Regions from separate parts of the Halomonas sp. BLK-85 genome, predicted to be linked through region 2. Evidence: predicted binding sites of a transcription regulator. Region 2 holds the regulator's gene; the other holds the start of a gene.
The links. Region 2 encodes sigma-54, which starts transcription at its own class of promoters, with help from an activator protein. Its sites were predicted from a motif close to TGGCACNNNNNTTGCTNT; they were not measured.
Positions count from the first base shown of each region.

Region 1: a site for sigma-54 is predicted at 4,177-4,194, ahead of LL947_RS13680 (amino acid ABC transporter substrate-binding protein). Genes of this name have one in related genera too.

Region 1 is NZ_CP087731.1:2,990,601-2,998,197, reverse strand. Features, by position in the region: gene LL947_RS13695 (amino acid ABC transporter ATP-binding protein) at 1-544, opposite strand, end outside; gene LL947_RS13690 (amino acid ABC transporter permease) at 695-1,795, opposite strand; gene LL947_RS13685 (amino acid ABC transporter permease) at 1,815-3,005, opposite strand; gene LL947_RS13680 (amino acid ABC transporter substrate-binding protein) at 3,079-4,104, opposite strand; gene speE (polyamine aminopropyltransferase) at 4,337-5,212, opposite strand; gene hemE (uroporphyrinogen decarboxylase) at 5,209-6,291, opposite strand; gene ribA (GTP cyclohydrolase II) at 6,464-7,099, shown strand; gene trhA (PAQR family membrane homeostasis protein TrhA) at 7,199-7,597, shown strand, end outside.
Region 2 is NZ_CP087731.1:1,922,117-1,929,713, forward strand. Features, by position in the region: gene mlaE (lipid asymmetry maintenance ABC transporter permease subunit MlaE) at 1-595, opposite strand, end outside; gene LL947_RS08675 (ABC transporter ATP-binding protein) at 596-1,417, opposite strand; gene LL947_RS08680 (KpsF/GutQ family sugar-phosphate isomerase) at 1,664-2,653, shown strand; gene LL947_RS08685 (KdsC family phosphatase) at 2,702-3,244, shown strand; gene lptC (LPS export ABC transporter periplasmic protein LptC) at 3,247-3,828, shown strand; gene lptA (lipopolysaccharide transport periplasmic protein LptA) at 3,843-4,352, shown strand; gene lptB (LPS export ABC transporter ATP-binding protein) at 4,362-5,129, shown strand; gene LL947_RS08705 (RNA polymerase factor sigma-54) at 5,261-6,676, shown strand; gene hpf (ribosome hibernation-promoting factor, HPF/YfiA family) at 6,817-7,125, shown strand; gene ptsN (PTS IIA-like nitrogen regulatory protein PtsN) at 7,130-7,597, shown strand.

The sequences.
Region 1 (7,597 bases), 1.1 Mb from region 2:
GTTCGACCATGACGTCAAGCACCTCCTTGATCATCTCGGGGTCCAGGGCTGACGTTGGCTCGTCAAACAGCATGACCTCAGGGTGCATGCACAGTGAGCGGGCAATAGCCACGCGCTGCTGCTGGCCACCTGAGAGCTGGCCAGGATACTTGAGTGCCTGCTCAGCGATACGCACCCGTTCCAGATACTTCATGGCCAATGCTTCGGCTTCCTGGCGTGGTTTCTTTTGCACCCACATGGGGGCAATGCAGCAGTTTTCCAGCACACTCAGATGCGGGAACAGGTTGAAGTGCTGGAATACCATGCCCACGCTGCGGCGAATCTGCTCGATGCGCTTTATATCCCGGGTCAGGGGCACACCGCCTACCGTGATATCGCCTTGCTGATGCTCTTCAAGGTGATTGATGCAGCGGATCATGGTGGATTTACCGGAGCCGGATGGCCCACAGATCACGATGCGCTCCCCACGCTTGACCTGCAGGTTGATATCCCGCAGCACATGGAAATCGCCGAACCATTTGTTGACATTGTCCATCTCGACCATCAGGTCTGCGTTGTCGATCGCTGTTTGTGCCATAGCGATATTCACCCTGTTTTATAAACTGATATTGATCAATCAGTCTTTAAGTCTTTGTTTAACAGACGCCGCCTGTCACTGCGGTGTTTGCTGTCACCTTGTGGTTACTCAGTGTCGCTAGTTCCGGTGGCCAGTGTGCAGTTTGCGTTCAAGATATTGGCTATAGCGCGACATGCTGAAACAGAACACCCAGAACATGAAGGCGGCAAACACATAGCCTTCCAGCGAGAAGCCCAGCCAGCGGGAATCCGACAGCGCCGCCTGGACGATACCCAGCAGATCAAACAGGCCAATGATCATCACCAGAGTGGTGTCCTTGAACAGCGAAATAAAGGTATTGACGATACCGGGAATCATCATCTTCAGCGCCTGGGGCAGCACAATCAGGCCCATGCGTTTCCAGTAGGTCATCCCCAGAGCGGCGGCAGCCTCTTCCTGGCCCTTGGGGATGGCCTGCAGGCCACCGCGAATCACCTCGGCCATATAAGCACTCTGGAAAAGGGTGATACCGATCAGTGCCCGCACCAGACGGTCAATGTTCATATCGCCGGGCAGGAAGAGCGGTAGCATGACCGAGGCCATGAACAGAATGGTGATCAGAGGCACGCCGCGCCAGAATTCGATAAAGACCACGCAAAAGCTTCGCACAATCGGCATGTCTGAGCGCCGCCCAAGGGCCAGCATGATGCCAATCGGCAAGGCGGCTATCATGCCCACCGTGGCCAGCAACAGGGTCAGCATAAGGCCGCCCCAACGATTGGTTGGAATGCGCTCCAGACCGAAATAGCCACCGTGCAGCAGCACATAGGCAATCACCGGGAAAGCCACCAGGGCGAAGATAGCCACCCAGCGTTTGAAAGGCAGGCGGGGAATGGCCAGCCAGGCAATCAGTGCAAAGAAACCGGCAAATATAATATTGGCCCGCCAGGTTTCCTCACTCGGGTAGAGCCCATAGATAAACTGTCCGATACGGGCATTTACAAACACCCAGCAGGCGCCCTCGCGGGAGCAATCGTCCCGACTGGTCCCTATCCAGTCCGCATTGATAAAGGCCCACTGTACGCTGGGTACGAACAGAAGATAGACAATATACAGGCCAATCAGGGTAAACAGCGAATTGATCGGGCCGTTGAACAGGTTGGCGCGAAGCCAGGCAATTGGGCCAATCACGCTTTTGGGAGCCGGCCGCTCGGTGATCATGTCACGATTATGAATCATTCTGTTATCCTCAGCAGGCCTAGCGTTCAACCAGCGCCACGCGGGCGTTGAACCAGTTCATGAACATCGATACCAAAAGGCTGATGGTGAGATACACCGCCATGGTCATGGCAATCACTTCAATTGCCTGCCCGGTCTGGTTGAGGGTTGTGCCGGCAAACACAGAGACCAGATCGGGGTAACCAATCGCCGTGGCCAGTGACGAGTTCTTGATCAGATTAAGGTACTGGCTGGTCAAGGGTGGAATAATGACCCGCAGGGCCTGTGGAATGATGACCAGTTTGAGGACCAGGTTACGTGGCAGGCTCAAGGCCTGAGCCGCTTCGGTCTGGCCGTGGGAAATGGCCTGGATACCTGAGCGGACGATCTCGGCGATAAACGAGGCCGTATAGATCGACAGTGCCAGCCACAGGGCAAGAAACTCGGGGATAACGGTAATGCCGCCGCGGAAGTTAAAACCACGCAGCTCGGGCATTTCCCAGGTCACCGGCACGCCGGTCGCGATCAGCACCACCAGCGGCAGGCCAAAAATCAACAGCACAGCCAGCCAGCCCGCGGGGATTCGCTTGCCCGTCGCTTCATGGCGGCGCTTGTTCCAGATCACCAGCGCAATACTCATGGCTATGGCCACCAGAAAAGTTGCAGGAATCAGGCCAAATCCGGATTCGAACAGCGGCTGGGGCAGGTACAGGCCGCGCACATTAAGGAAAATGGCCTCGCCAAAGGCCATGCTTTCCCGCGCACTTGGCAGGGTACGCAAGACAGCGAAATACCAGAAAAAAATCTGTAACAGCAGAGGGATATTGCGGAAAGTCTCGATGTAGATATTGGCCAGTCGCGCAATCAGCCAGTTAGGTGATAAGCGCGCAATCCCGACGGTAAAGCCGATGAGGGTGGCGGCTAACACGCCCAGGCCACCTACCAGCAGGGTGTTCAGCAGGCCGATAACAAAGGTGCGCCCATAGGTGCTTTGCGAGGAATAGTCGATCAGGCTCTGAACAATGCCAAAGCCGGCGGTATTACTCAGGAAACCAAACCCGGTGGTGATCCCACGTTCGGATAAGTTGTCCTGAGTATTACCAATAATATAAAGCAGAAAGGCGGCAACGGCAGCAATCAGCAGTAGCTGAAAGATAAGCGCTCGTTTAGCCGGGTCCCGCCAGAAAGGGGGCTTTTGGCCTGCCGGGCGAGGCGTGGATTTTACAGACATGGGTAGCGTCTCCGAGGCACAAAAACACGATCAAGAAGCCCGCCTTGCGGCGGGCCTGGGTCATACGAGACGCTTAACGGATGGGCGGAGCGTACTGCACGCCGCCATCGATCCACAGCGCATTGACACCGCGCTCAATCTGCAAGGGTGAATCCATGCCGACATTACGGTCGTAGCTCTGCGCATAATTGCCTACCTGGCTGATGATGTTATAGGCCCAGTCAGCTTCCAGTCCCATGCCTTCACCATAGTTGCCATCCTGACCGAGCAGGCGCGCGATATTGGGATCTTCAGAGGCCATCATGTCGTCAACGTTTTCACTGCTGATGCCATATTCTTCTGCGTTAAGCATGGCAGAAAGCGACCATTTGACGATATTGAACCACTGATCATCGCCCTGGCGCACCGAGGGGCCAAGCGGTTCCTTGGAGATCACGTCACTCAGCACTACAGAGCTGTCCGGGTCGTCCAGCTGAATACGCAGGGCGGCCAGCTGTGACGTGTCTGAGGTCAGGACATCACAACGTCCTGCCTGGTAACCGCCAACAGTCTGCTCTGAGGTATCAAACACGATGGGGTCGAACTCCATATCGTTGGCACGGAAGTAATCGGCCAGATTGAGTTCGGTAGTCGTGCCTGCCTGAACACAGATGGCAGCCCCATCAAGTTCCGAGGCGTCAGTAATGCCCAGGTCACGATTGACCATAAACCCTTGACCATCGTAGAAATTGACCCCAGCAAAGTTGATTCCCAAGGTGGTGTCGCGGGTGGTGGTCCAGGTGGTGTTACGCGACAGCACATCGACTTCACCGGATTGCAGCGCGGTGAAACGTTCTACGGCGTTGAGGGATACATATTCAACGGCATCGGCATCACCCAGTACAGCAGCGGCGACCGCACGGCAGACATCCACGTCCAGGCCTTGCCAGTTGCCATCGTCGTCGGGTGCTGAAAAACCCGGAAGGCCATCACTGACACCGCAGCGAACTTCACCGTTTTCCAGTGTGTCTTCAAGTGTGGATGCGTGGGCATTGGACATACTGGCCAGCGCCAGCGCACCCGTGGACACTGCAAGAACCAGACTTTTCTTGTTTAGCATGGGAATTCACCTTACGTGGTTAAGTATCATTATTTCTTTTGTTGACTGCATGCCAAGGCATGTGTCTAGAACCTAGCAAGGAAAGTGCCATCAAGGGTATGGTTCTGGATTCAGCGCTTTTCAACGCAAATTATTCTCTGTCAGAGACACACTTGCGAAACATTTTTGCTCGCAAGTGTACCGTTTAGACCTTTGTCTTCACCAAAAAGGTGCATGCGTTGGCCAGAATGGATCAGCCGTCTGGCGTTTCACCCAGCGCCTGGCGCATGAAAGGAGGCAGCACCAGCGCACTGCGGTGGGCGTCGACCGTGTAATACTGTAACGGCATGGCATGTTCGCCCGCCGCCGTTTCACGGAAGGTTTCGACCGAGCAGTCTTTGCCTGCCAGGGTAACACTCCACCAGCCAGAGGGGTAAACCGGCTGGGGAAACGGCAAGGTCGCGACGCTGGAAAAACCGGCGTCACGCATATCCCGGCGTAGCTCCCGGATAATGGAGCCACTGTGGTAAAGCGGTGATTCACTCTGCTGCACCATGACACCACCCGGTTTCAGGATGCGGTGACAGCGGGTCAGAAAATCGGTCTTGAACAGCCCTTCTGCGGGGCCAACCGGGTCAGTGGAGTCGATAATCAGCACATCAATGCTTTCATCTTCCGCGTCATCGACCCATTTGACGCCGTCAGCAAACAGTAGCTCAGCGCGGGGGTCGTCATTGGCGTCTACCAGTGCCGGAAAGAAGCGCTCCGCCGCTCTGGTGACTTCTTCATCAATGTCAATCTGGGTAACGTGACGGACGCCCGGATGGCGCAACACTTCTTTCAGGGTGCCGCAGTCGCCGCCGCCAATGATCACTACCCGTTCAGGTTGCTGATGGGTGAACAGCGCCGGGTGCGCAATCATCTCGTGATACAGGAAATTGTCGCGATCAGTCAGCATCACACAGCCATCCAGCACCATCAGATTGCCAAACGTCTCGGTGGCGTAGACTTCCAGGTGCTGATAGGGGCTGTGTACATTCAGTAGCTTCTCGCTGACCTTCAATGAAAAGGCACTGCCGTGGCGGTCAAAGACCTCGGTAAACCACTGGTTGTCAGCAATCGGGTTCATTGAACGCTGATCTCCCTGTGATACTGAGGGCTGAGTTCGTGCAGCGCTTCCATGAAGGCGGTCACGTTGTCCGGGTTGGTGAACTGGCTGATGCCGTGGCCCAGATTGAATATATGGCCAGGGCCGTGGCCATAGCTTTCCAGTATCCGCGCAACTTCGGCACGGATGGCCGATGGGCGCGCAAACAGGACGTTGGGATCAAGGTTGCCCTGCAAGGCCACCTTATGGCCTACCCGGGCGCGTGCATCAGACAGCTCAGTTGACCAGTCCAGCCCCAGGGCATCGGCGCCGGCACAGGCAATATCTTCCAGCCACTGGCCGCCATTCTTGGTAAACAGAATCACCGGCACGCGGCGGCCATCGTGGTCGCGAATCAGGCCGGACACAATCTGTTCCATATAGCGCAGTGAAAATTCACGGTAGGCCGGGGTCGACAGGGTGCCTCCCCAGGTATCAAAAATCTGTACCGCCTGGGCACCCGCGCGAATCTGGGCGTTGAGGTAGTCCGTCACCGCATGGGCCAGCTTGTCAAGCAGCTGATGCATGGCATCCGGCGTATCGTACAGCATGGTTTTGACGTGGCGGAAATCCTTGCTCGAGCTGCCTTCGACCATATAAGTGGCCAGCGTCCAGGGGCTGCCGGAAAAGCCGATCAGGGGCACGCTGCCATTAAGCTCACGGCGTATGGTGGAGACAGCGTTCATGACATAATCAAGGTCACGCTCGGCGTCCGGTACTTTCAAGGCGTCAACCTCGGCAGGGGTGCGTACCGTCTTCCTGAATTTAGGGCCTTCGCCGGTGACGAAATACAGACCCAGGTCCATGGCATCCGGAATGGTCAGAATGTCGGAAAATAAAATGGCGGCATCCAGCGGATAGCGCGCCAGCGGCTGCAGGGTGACTTCGCAGGCCAGATCCTGGTTGCGGCACAGATCCATGAAGCTGCCGGCATCGGCCCGGCTGGCGCGATATTCCGGCAGGTAGCGCCCGGCCTGGCGCATCATCCAGACAGGCGTGCGGTCGACGGGCTGGCGCGCCAGGGCGCGCAGAAAACGGTCATTCTTTAACGCTGAGGTCATAACATAGCTCTTGGAAAAGTAAACAGTGACGCAATTATAGGTCAGCAGGGGCGCCGGATGATATGGCAAGACGCCGGGGAATGCGCGGCAAAGACGCCCACTTCCTGATAACATGGCCAACAACTTTAGACACCGCCAGACCTGAACGGGTGTGCTGACACCGAGGTAACCTGTGACGATTCGTTTTATTGCTGCTTCCCGGCTGCCCACTCCCTGGGCCACATTCACCATGCATGGCTTCGAGGATGACGCAACGGGCAAGGACCACATTGCCCTGACGCTGGGCGATGTCACCGGCGACTCGCCGGTACTGGGGCGTGTTCATTCTGAGTGCCTGACCGGCGATGCGCTGTTTTCGATGCGCTGCGATTGCGGCTATCAGCTGCAGGAGGCGCTAAAGCGCATCGCCGAGGAAGGCCGCGGCGTGCTCTTCTATCTGCGTCAGGAAGGCCGAGGGATTGGCTTGCTCAACAAGATCCGCGCCTACCATCTGCAGGATGAAGGCGCGGATACCGTCGAAGCCAATGAGCGGCTGGGCTTTGGCGCGGATATGCGCCGCTATGATTTATGCGTGCCCATGCTCGACCATCTGGGCATCACCGCCCTCAAGCTGATGACCAATAATCCCCGCAAGGTGGATGCGCTGACCCGCGACGGCGTCAATGTGGTGGAGCGTTTGCCGATCACCACCGGCCTGAACCCCCACAACGAACACTATCTGACCACCAAGGCGGGCAAGCTTGGCCACATGATGGCGCTGGAAGACTTCAAACACGCCAGTGACGTGGATATTGAGCGTAAGGGGTAAGGGTGATGAAGCGTACTTCAGGAGCGGGGTGATCGCGCAATTCAAGACGTGGGGCTTGGAGAGTGCGGGCGGCGAATAATCGGCCACCGGGAGAGATCCATGCACAACGCGCCAGAAACACAAGGCGAATTCAGCGTTATTGAAGAGCGCCTGAACAGTATTTCCCACGCCATCGGGGCCGTTCTTAGCCTGGCAGGTCTGCTTACCCTGGTGATATCCGCGAGCCTGGCAACCCACATCAACCCGTGGAAGATAGTCAGCCTGAGCCTGTATGGCACCACACTGGTGGTGCTCTATATTACCTCAAGCCTTTATCATGGCTTGCCGCATCGGCTGTGGAAGCAGCGCTTTCAGCTGCTTGATCACTGTGCGATCTACCTGCTCATTGCAGGCACCTATACGCCTTTCCTGCTGGTCAATATGCGTGGCTCCACGGGCTGGCTACTGTTTGCCCTGGTATGGTCGTTGGCATTGATGGGTATTTTTTGCGTATGGCGC
Region 2 (7,597 bases):
TAACGCTGGCCTGCATATTGCTCCAGTAGGAGCCTTCGAATACGCCTAGCCATTGCACCCCTACCAGATATCCCCCCCAGACACCTACCACACTGAAGCCCACCGTAAGAATCGGCAGCGACACAAACCCTGCCCAAAGGCGAGGGGCGACTACACGGCGTAGCGGATCCACTCCGATCATCTCCATGCTTGACAACTGTTCAGTGGCTTTCATCAGGCCAATTTCAGCCGTCAATGCTGAACCTGCACGACCAGCAAACAAGAGTGCGGCCACCACAGGCGCCAGTTCACGTAGCAATGATAAAGCGACCATCTGGCCTAAGGCTTCCTCCGCGCCAAACTCAACCAGAATAGTGTAGCCCTGAAGTGAAATCACCATGCCTATAAACAGGCCGGAAACCAGCACGATGGCTAGCGACAAAACGCCAACAAAATGCATCTGCTGCATCCATAGTCGCCAGCCTTCACGAGACGGAACGCTTATCGCCGACTGACCAAGAAAAAGACCGGCACGCCCCAGGGCTTCCAACAGATCAGACCCCTTGCGTCCCAGCCTGGTCACCCGTGCAAGGATGTCGGAAAAGTTTGCATCCATCTAACCAATCCTTGTGGTTGCATCGTGATTAAGAATGTCGTCGTAAAACGGCTGCGCGGGATAATGAAAGGGCACGGGGCCATCCGGCTGGCCATGCATAAACTGCTCGACGCGGGGGTCCTGATGCGTATCCAGCATCTGTGGCGTACCGTGAGCAACAACTTCGCCGTCTGCGATCAGGTACAGGTAATCGGCAATACTCAAGGTTTCCTTGATATCGTGAGACACCACCACCGAGGTTAGTTCAAGCGCCTGATTGAGGCGCTTGATCAGCTGCACAAGGACCCCCATCGAAATGGGGTCCTGACCCACAAAAGGCTCGTCATACAGAATCAATTCAGGGTCCAGAGATACAGCACGGGCAAGCGCCACGCGACGGGCCATTCCACCCGAAAGCTCGGATGGCATCAGCTCTCGAGCCCCTCTAAGCCCTACCGCCTGCAGTTTCAAAAGCACGATATCGCGCACCATCGCATCCGGCAGATTGGTATGTACCCGAAGAGGAAAGGCCACATTTTCGAACACATCCAGATCGGAAAATAAAGCGCCGCTCTGGAACAACATTCCCATGCGTTGGCGCAATTTGAACAACGCCTTCCTGGAAAGCCTGTTGACATCCTGCCCATCGATCAGGATGCGTCCACTGTCTGGCGTCAACTGCCCGCCAATCAACTTGAGCAATGTTGTTTTGCCCGTGCCGCTCGGCCCCATGATAGCGGTTACCCTTCCACGAGGAATGGACATGTTAACGCCACGAAAGATCTCATGATCTCCCCGCGTAAAATGCAGATCCTGTATTTCAATAAAAGCAGTATCAGTCATATAAAACCCGGCACTCACCTTGTGCGCAGAAAGCATCAGATACCTGGCGAAAGCCCAGTAGCAAACAGACATCTGACGGTGAAGGGCGTTCAAAAACGTAATCGAACATTGTATTCTAACTCAATTCAGAATTTCTAAAACATCTATTGTCGCACGTGAGCGGGAATAAATATGCGGTCACCTCGCTACGGATGTTAATATAAAATGTTTCATTTACCGATCGGTGATCGTCAAGTGAGTCATGCCATGCCCCATGCGATACCCCCAGCTACCAGCTTGATGCGTGAAAGCGCACTGCGCACGTTACAGATAGAACAGGAAGCGATTGGTCATCTACAAGCCAAGCTTGACGAGCACTTTGACCGCGCCTGCGAACTGATCCTCGCCTGCAAAGGACGCGTTGTGGTCACGGGCATGGGCAAATCCGGACATATCGCGGGCAAGCTTGCGGCCACCCTGGCCAGCACCGGTACACCCGCCTTTTTTGTTCACCCCGGAGAAGCCAGCCACGGCGACCTTGGCATGATCACTCGCAGCGACGTCGTCATTGCCCTGTCAAACTCTGGTGAAACCAGTGAAGTGACCGCCCTGTTGCCCCTCCTCAAACGTCTGGGAGCCCCCTTGATAAGCATGACTGGGCGAGTGCATTCCACCCTGGCTCGTCACGCCGATGCCCACCTGAACAGCGGGGTTGAACGAGAAGCTTGCCCTTTGGACCTGGCACCGACCAGCTCTACAACGGCAGCGCTCGCCCTGGGCGATGCTCTTGCGGTGGCCCTGCTTGAGGCACGTGGTTTTACGGCTGAAGATTTTGCCCTTTCACATCCGGGCGGCACTCTCGGCAAGCGTTTGTTACTTTGCGTGAAGGATGTAATGCACGACGGCGAGCGTCTGCCAAGCATCCCCCTTGGGAGCCCTTTGCGGGATGCCCTGCTGGAAATTACCCTAAAGGGGCTGGGGTTTACCTGCGTGATCGATTCCCAAGGTCGGCTTGCCGGGGTTTACACCGATGGTGATTTACGCCGCACTCTGGATCACCATTACGATCTGCGAGATGTGCTGGTGGATGACGTCATGACTCGCCCTGGCAAACGCATCGCGCCCAGCATGCTGGCCGCTGAGGCAGTGCGGCTAATGGAGGAAAGCAAGATTACCGCTCTGGCAGTGGTCGATGATGAGCAGCGCCCAATCGGCGCACTTCACATGCATGACTTGCTCGTCAGTGGCGTTATCTAGCAAGCATACTTGGCAAAAATATCAACTGCCTTCTCAGATGGAGTTTTCATGAGCCAACCCGCCAACCTGGTTGATCACCTGCGCCGCGTGCGCTTATTTGCTATGGACGTCGATGGCGTACTGACCGATGGCCGGTTATATTTTCAGGCTGATGGCGTGGAGATAAAAGCCTTTCATACGCAGGATGGACAGGGTCTCAAGCTGCTTAAACGGGCCGGGTTGCATGTTGCCATCATTACCGGGCGGGATTCCCCCATGGTCAGCCAACGCGCAGCGGCACTCGGCATCCCCCACGTCTATCAAGGCTGTGAAGATAAACTTGTCACTCTCCGAAAGCTTTGCCAGCGTTTGAATCTCGAGCTCGATCAGGTCGCCTACTGCGGCGATGACCTGCCAGACCTGGCCACTATAAAGCGCTCTGGCGTCGGCATTACGGTGCCGAATGCCCCTGATTACCTGCACACTCATGCTGACTGGATCACTGAGCGGCTGGGCGGGCACGGCGCAGTTCGCGAAGTATGCGATGCCTTGCTCGATGCTCAGGGCCATTGGGGCACTGTGATAGACACTTATCTACACGGTCGCCGCTGATAATGACCGAGAGCCGCTCTTTCGTTACCTTACAACGCCTGGTTCTGGCCGGTCTCATCCTTGCGTTGGGTGGGTTGCTGGCCTGGTTCGATTGGCAAGCAGACTCAGGTCACACAATCGACCCGGACGCCAGAGCTGAAGAACCCGGACATGTGGTCGATAATGCTGTGCTCACGCTGTATGACCAGCAAGGCGATCGCCATCAGCGCCTGACGGTCAAAAAACTGACGCATACGCCCCAACGCCAGACCACTCAGCTTGAGTCTCCGCGCGCCCTACTGGTCGATAGTCAACAGCGCGAGTGGCACGCAAGTGCGCAGCAAGGCCACATCGACAATCAGGGGGAGCATCTTGTTTTACGCGGCAATGTCCGCCTAAGGGAGCCTCAGGAAACCTGGCTGCTGACCACACAGCGGCTTGATTATCACAGCGCAGAAGCGCACGCCTTCAGCAACCGCCCTGTCATGCTGGAACAACCGCCTCAATCCATTCAGGCTCAACGAATGGATTTATGGCTTAACGAAGACCGCATGCAGCTGGCGGGCCAGGTGCGTGGTTATCACCCGACCGAGATGGCACCTTAAAGGAGTATTACCCGATGAATATCCCTGCCTTGACCACTCGTGTGTTTTTCAGCCTCTTGCTCAGTGCGGCCAGTTTTCAGGTGCTGTATGCCGCCCCTGGCGATCCTGTTGAAGTAGAAGCCGACCAGCTCGATATCGACCAGAACGCAGGCACCGCCGTTTACACTGGCGATGTGCGCATACGCCAGGGTGATCTGCGTATAGACGGCACTCGAGTAGAAATTCAGCGTAACGCCAATGGCGAACTGTCCAGAGCAATTGCCACGGGTGACCGCGCCTATATCCGTAATCGTTTCGAAGGCCGGAAAGAGATTACCGAAGGCAAGGCCAAACGCATCACTTACCATGTCGCGGAACGCCGGGTGGTGCTGACAGATCGCGCTGAACTCAGTCAGGGAGACGACCGTTTCACCGGCGGCCAGTTGGAATATTTCATCGATCGGGGTGTCATTCAGGCCCGATCGGATGTCGAAGGCAGTGAAAACCAACGCATTCGCATGATCTTGCAACCTGAGCAGCAGTAGGAGCCTTCAGTGTCTTTCGATGACGTCACGGCTGCAGTACTGAGCCCACCCGGCAAAACACTTTCAGCACGCCACCTGGCCAAAAGCTATAAGCGACGCCGAGTTGTCAAGGATATCAATCTTGATATTGCCCAAGGCAGCATCGTTGGGCTTCTTGGCCCCAATGGCGCAGGCAAGACCACATCTTTCTACATGATTGTCGGGTTGGTTAAAGCCGATGCTGGCAAGGTATATATCGATGACCTGAATCTTAGCCGGGCACCCATGCATGAACGCGCCATTGCCGGGATCGGCTATCTGCCTCAGGAAGCCTCCATTTTTCGCAAACTGAGCGTCGCTGACAACATCATGGCGATTCTGGAGACCCGCCAGGGGCTTTCCCGCAACGAACGTAAAGATCATCTCGAGAAACTGCTCGAGGACTTTCATATCACTCACATTCGCGACAACCTTGGCATGAGCCTGTCCGGCGGTGAAAGGCGTCGCGTTGAAATTGCCCGCTCGCTGGCCACTGATCCGCTTTTCATCCTGCTTGATGAACCTTTTGCCGGGGTTGACCCAATTTCTGTTGGTGATATCAAGACCATCATCCGTGCACTCAAGGCACGCCACATTGGCGTATTGATTACTGATCACAATGTCCGGGAAACCTTGGATATCTGTGATACCGCCTATATCGTCGGCGACGGCCACATCATTGCCAGCGGCTCCCCCGATACGATTCTGGACAATCAGCAAGTCCGGGATATCTATCTTGGCGAGGACTTTAAACTGTGATGTCAGTCGTCGCCCAGACTGTTAGTCATCACATTCACAGGTAATTTTTTTCGATGGCATGCTTATTGCTGCTTGCGCCTGAAAGCCGGTGGTTTTAGGGTAAAGCTTTATATGCCACGGGTGGTTCACGAATGGTCATGAAAGCGTCCCTTCAACTGCGTCTTGGCACTCAACTGACGATGACTCCCCAGTTGCAACAGGCAATCGCCCTGCTGCAGCTGTCGACTCTGGATCTTCGTCAGGAAATCCAGAACGCACTGGATGCCAATCCTTTACTGGAACAGGAAGAAGAGTTTGGCGAGCACGCCAGCCAGGAAGACAAGGAAGCTGACTGGTCAGAGGATATTCCCAGCGAACTCTCGGTCGATAGTGACTGGTCAGACACATACCAGGATTCATTCGGTTCAGGCAGCCCTGGCCAGGAAGGCCCCGACTTTGAGCGTGACACGGCAGTACAAAGCCTGCACGGACATCTTTTGTGGCAACTTGCCATGACAGATATCAGCCCCCGTGAACACATTATCGCCGAAACCCTGATTGATGCGGTGGATAACAATGGCTACCTGTCACTGACGTTAAGCGAGATTCGTGAAAGTCTGCAGATGACTGCCCATGAAGGTATACAGCAACGTGAAATCGAGAGCGTCCTGTTACGCCTACAACAGTTTGAGCCTACTGGCGTATTTGCCCGCGATTTACGTGAGTGCCTGATGCTACAGCTGGCAGCGCTACCCGACACGACGCCATTGCTTGTTGCGGCCAAACGCCTGGTCAGGCAGTTTCTGGAAATACTCGGCAAACATGATAGCCGCACTCTGAAACGCCGCCTTAATCTGGACGACGACCAACTCAGCGAAGTGATTGGCCTGATACGAAGTCTGGATCCTCGTCCGGGCAGCACCTTTGGTAGCACCGCCAGCGGTTATGTCACACCCGATCTGGTGGTGCATCATGATCATCAGGGTTGGCACCTGACGCTTAATCCTGATGCCATTCCTCGACTACGCATACAACCGGAATATGCCAGCCTGATCAAGCGTGCTGACAAAAGTGAAGATAACCAGTTCCTCAAGGATCATCTTCAGGAGGCGCGCTGGTTGATCAAAAGTCTGGCCAGCCGCAACGACACCTTGCTGCGTGTCGGCCAGGAAATCATTGTTCGCCAGATAGGCTTTCTGGAACAGGGCGAAGAAGCCATGAAACCGCTGATTCTTGCGGATATTGCCAGCGCCGTGGATATGCACGAATCGACCATATCCCGCGTCACCACCCAGAAGTTCATTCATACCCCGCGCGGAGTATTCGAGCTCAAGTACTTTTTCTCAAGCCACGTCAGCAATCAGGACGGAGACCATCACTCAAGCACTGCCATTCGGGCACGGATCAAAAAACTGATCCAGGAAGAGCCGGCTCATAAACCGCTATCCGACAGCCGTCTGGTGACGCTGTTGAATAAGGATGGCGTAAGCGTGGCGCGACGCACCGTGGCCAAATACCGTGAAGCCATGGGCATTCCGTCTTCCAGCGAACGCCGCCATCTGAGCTGACTCCTCAACGGCTATATGGCAACCGGCTCAATCGTTTTGTCAAGAAGTGGCTGAGTTCAAAGGAAACTTGCCCCAAAGGGCTTTGCTTCATAAAAAAAAGGGTTACAATCAAAGATCAGTCCGATGAAAGGAGTACGTCAATGCAAGTCAACATTACCGGCCATCACGTAGAATTGACCGACGCCCTGCGCGACTATGTCAACGAGAAGCTCACTCGGGTAGAGCGCCATTACGATAATATCACTACGGTTCAGGTCACTCTGTCGGTAGAGAAAGAGCGTCAGCAAGCTGCCTGTACGCTGCACGCTTCCGGCGCAGACTTGCATGCTGAAGCTACGGATGTCGATATGTATGCTGCTATCGATGCCCTGGCAGACAAGATTGACCGTCAGCTGGTTAAACACAAGGAAAAAGCCCAAGCACGCGCCCAAGGCGCAGGTGTGCGGTAAACCAATGACATTGGAAACCATCCTGCCTCCGGAGCGCGTTCTCTATGATGTGCCTGGGGGCAGCAAAAAACGGGTGCTGGAATTTTTCAGCACCTTTATTGCCCAGAACACCCCCAGCCTCGACAGCCAGGAGGTATTTGGCCGTCTGATCAATCGGGAGCGCCTGGGCAGTACCGGTATCGGCAATGGTGTGGCCATCCCGCATGCCCGTAGCCCACACTGCTCAACCCCGATTGGCAGCTTTCTGAAACTTTCTGAAGCGGTTGATTTTGATGCGATCGATGGCGAACCGGTCGATCTGGTATTTGTGCTTTTGGTACCCGAACAAGCAGATGACACCCATCTTGCGCTGCTCGGTCAGGTAGCCACTATCATGAATGACGCAAACGTTCGGGCTCAACTTCGCAAGGCAGGTAGTCAGCGGGAACTACTTGACCTGATCAGTGAGAAAATACGCGATAGCGCCTTCTGA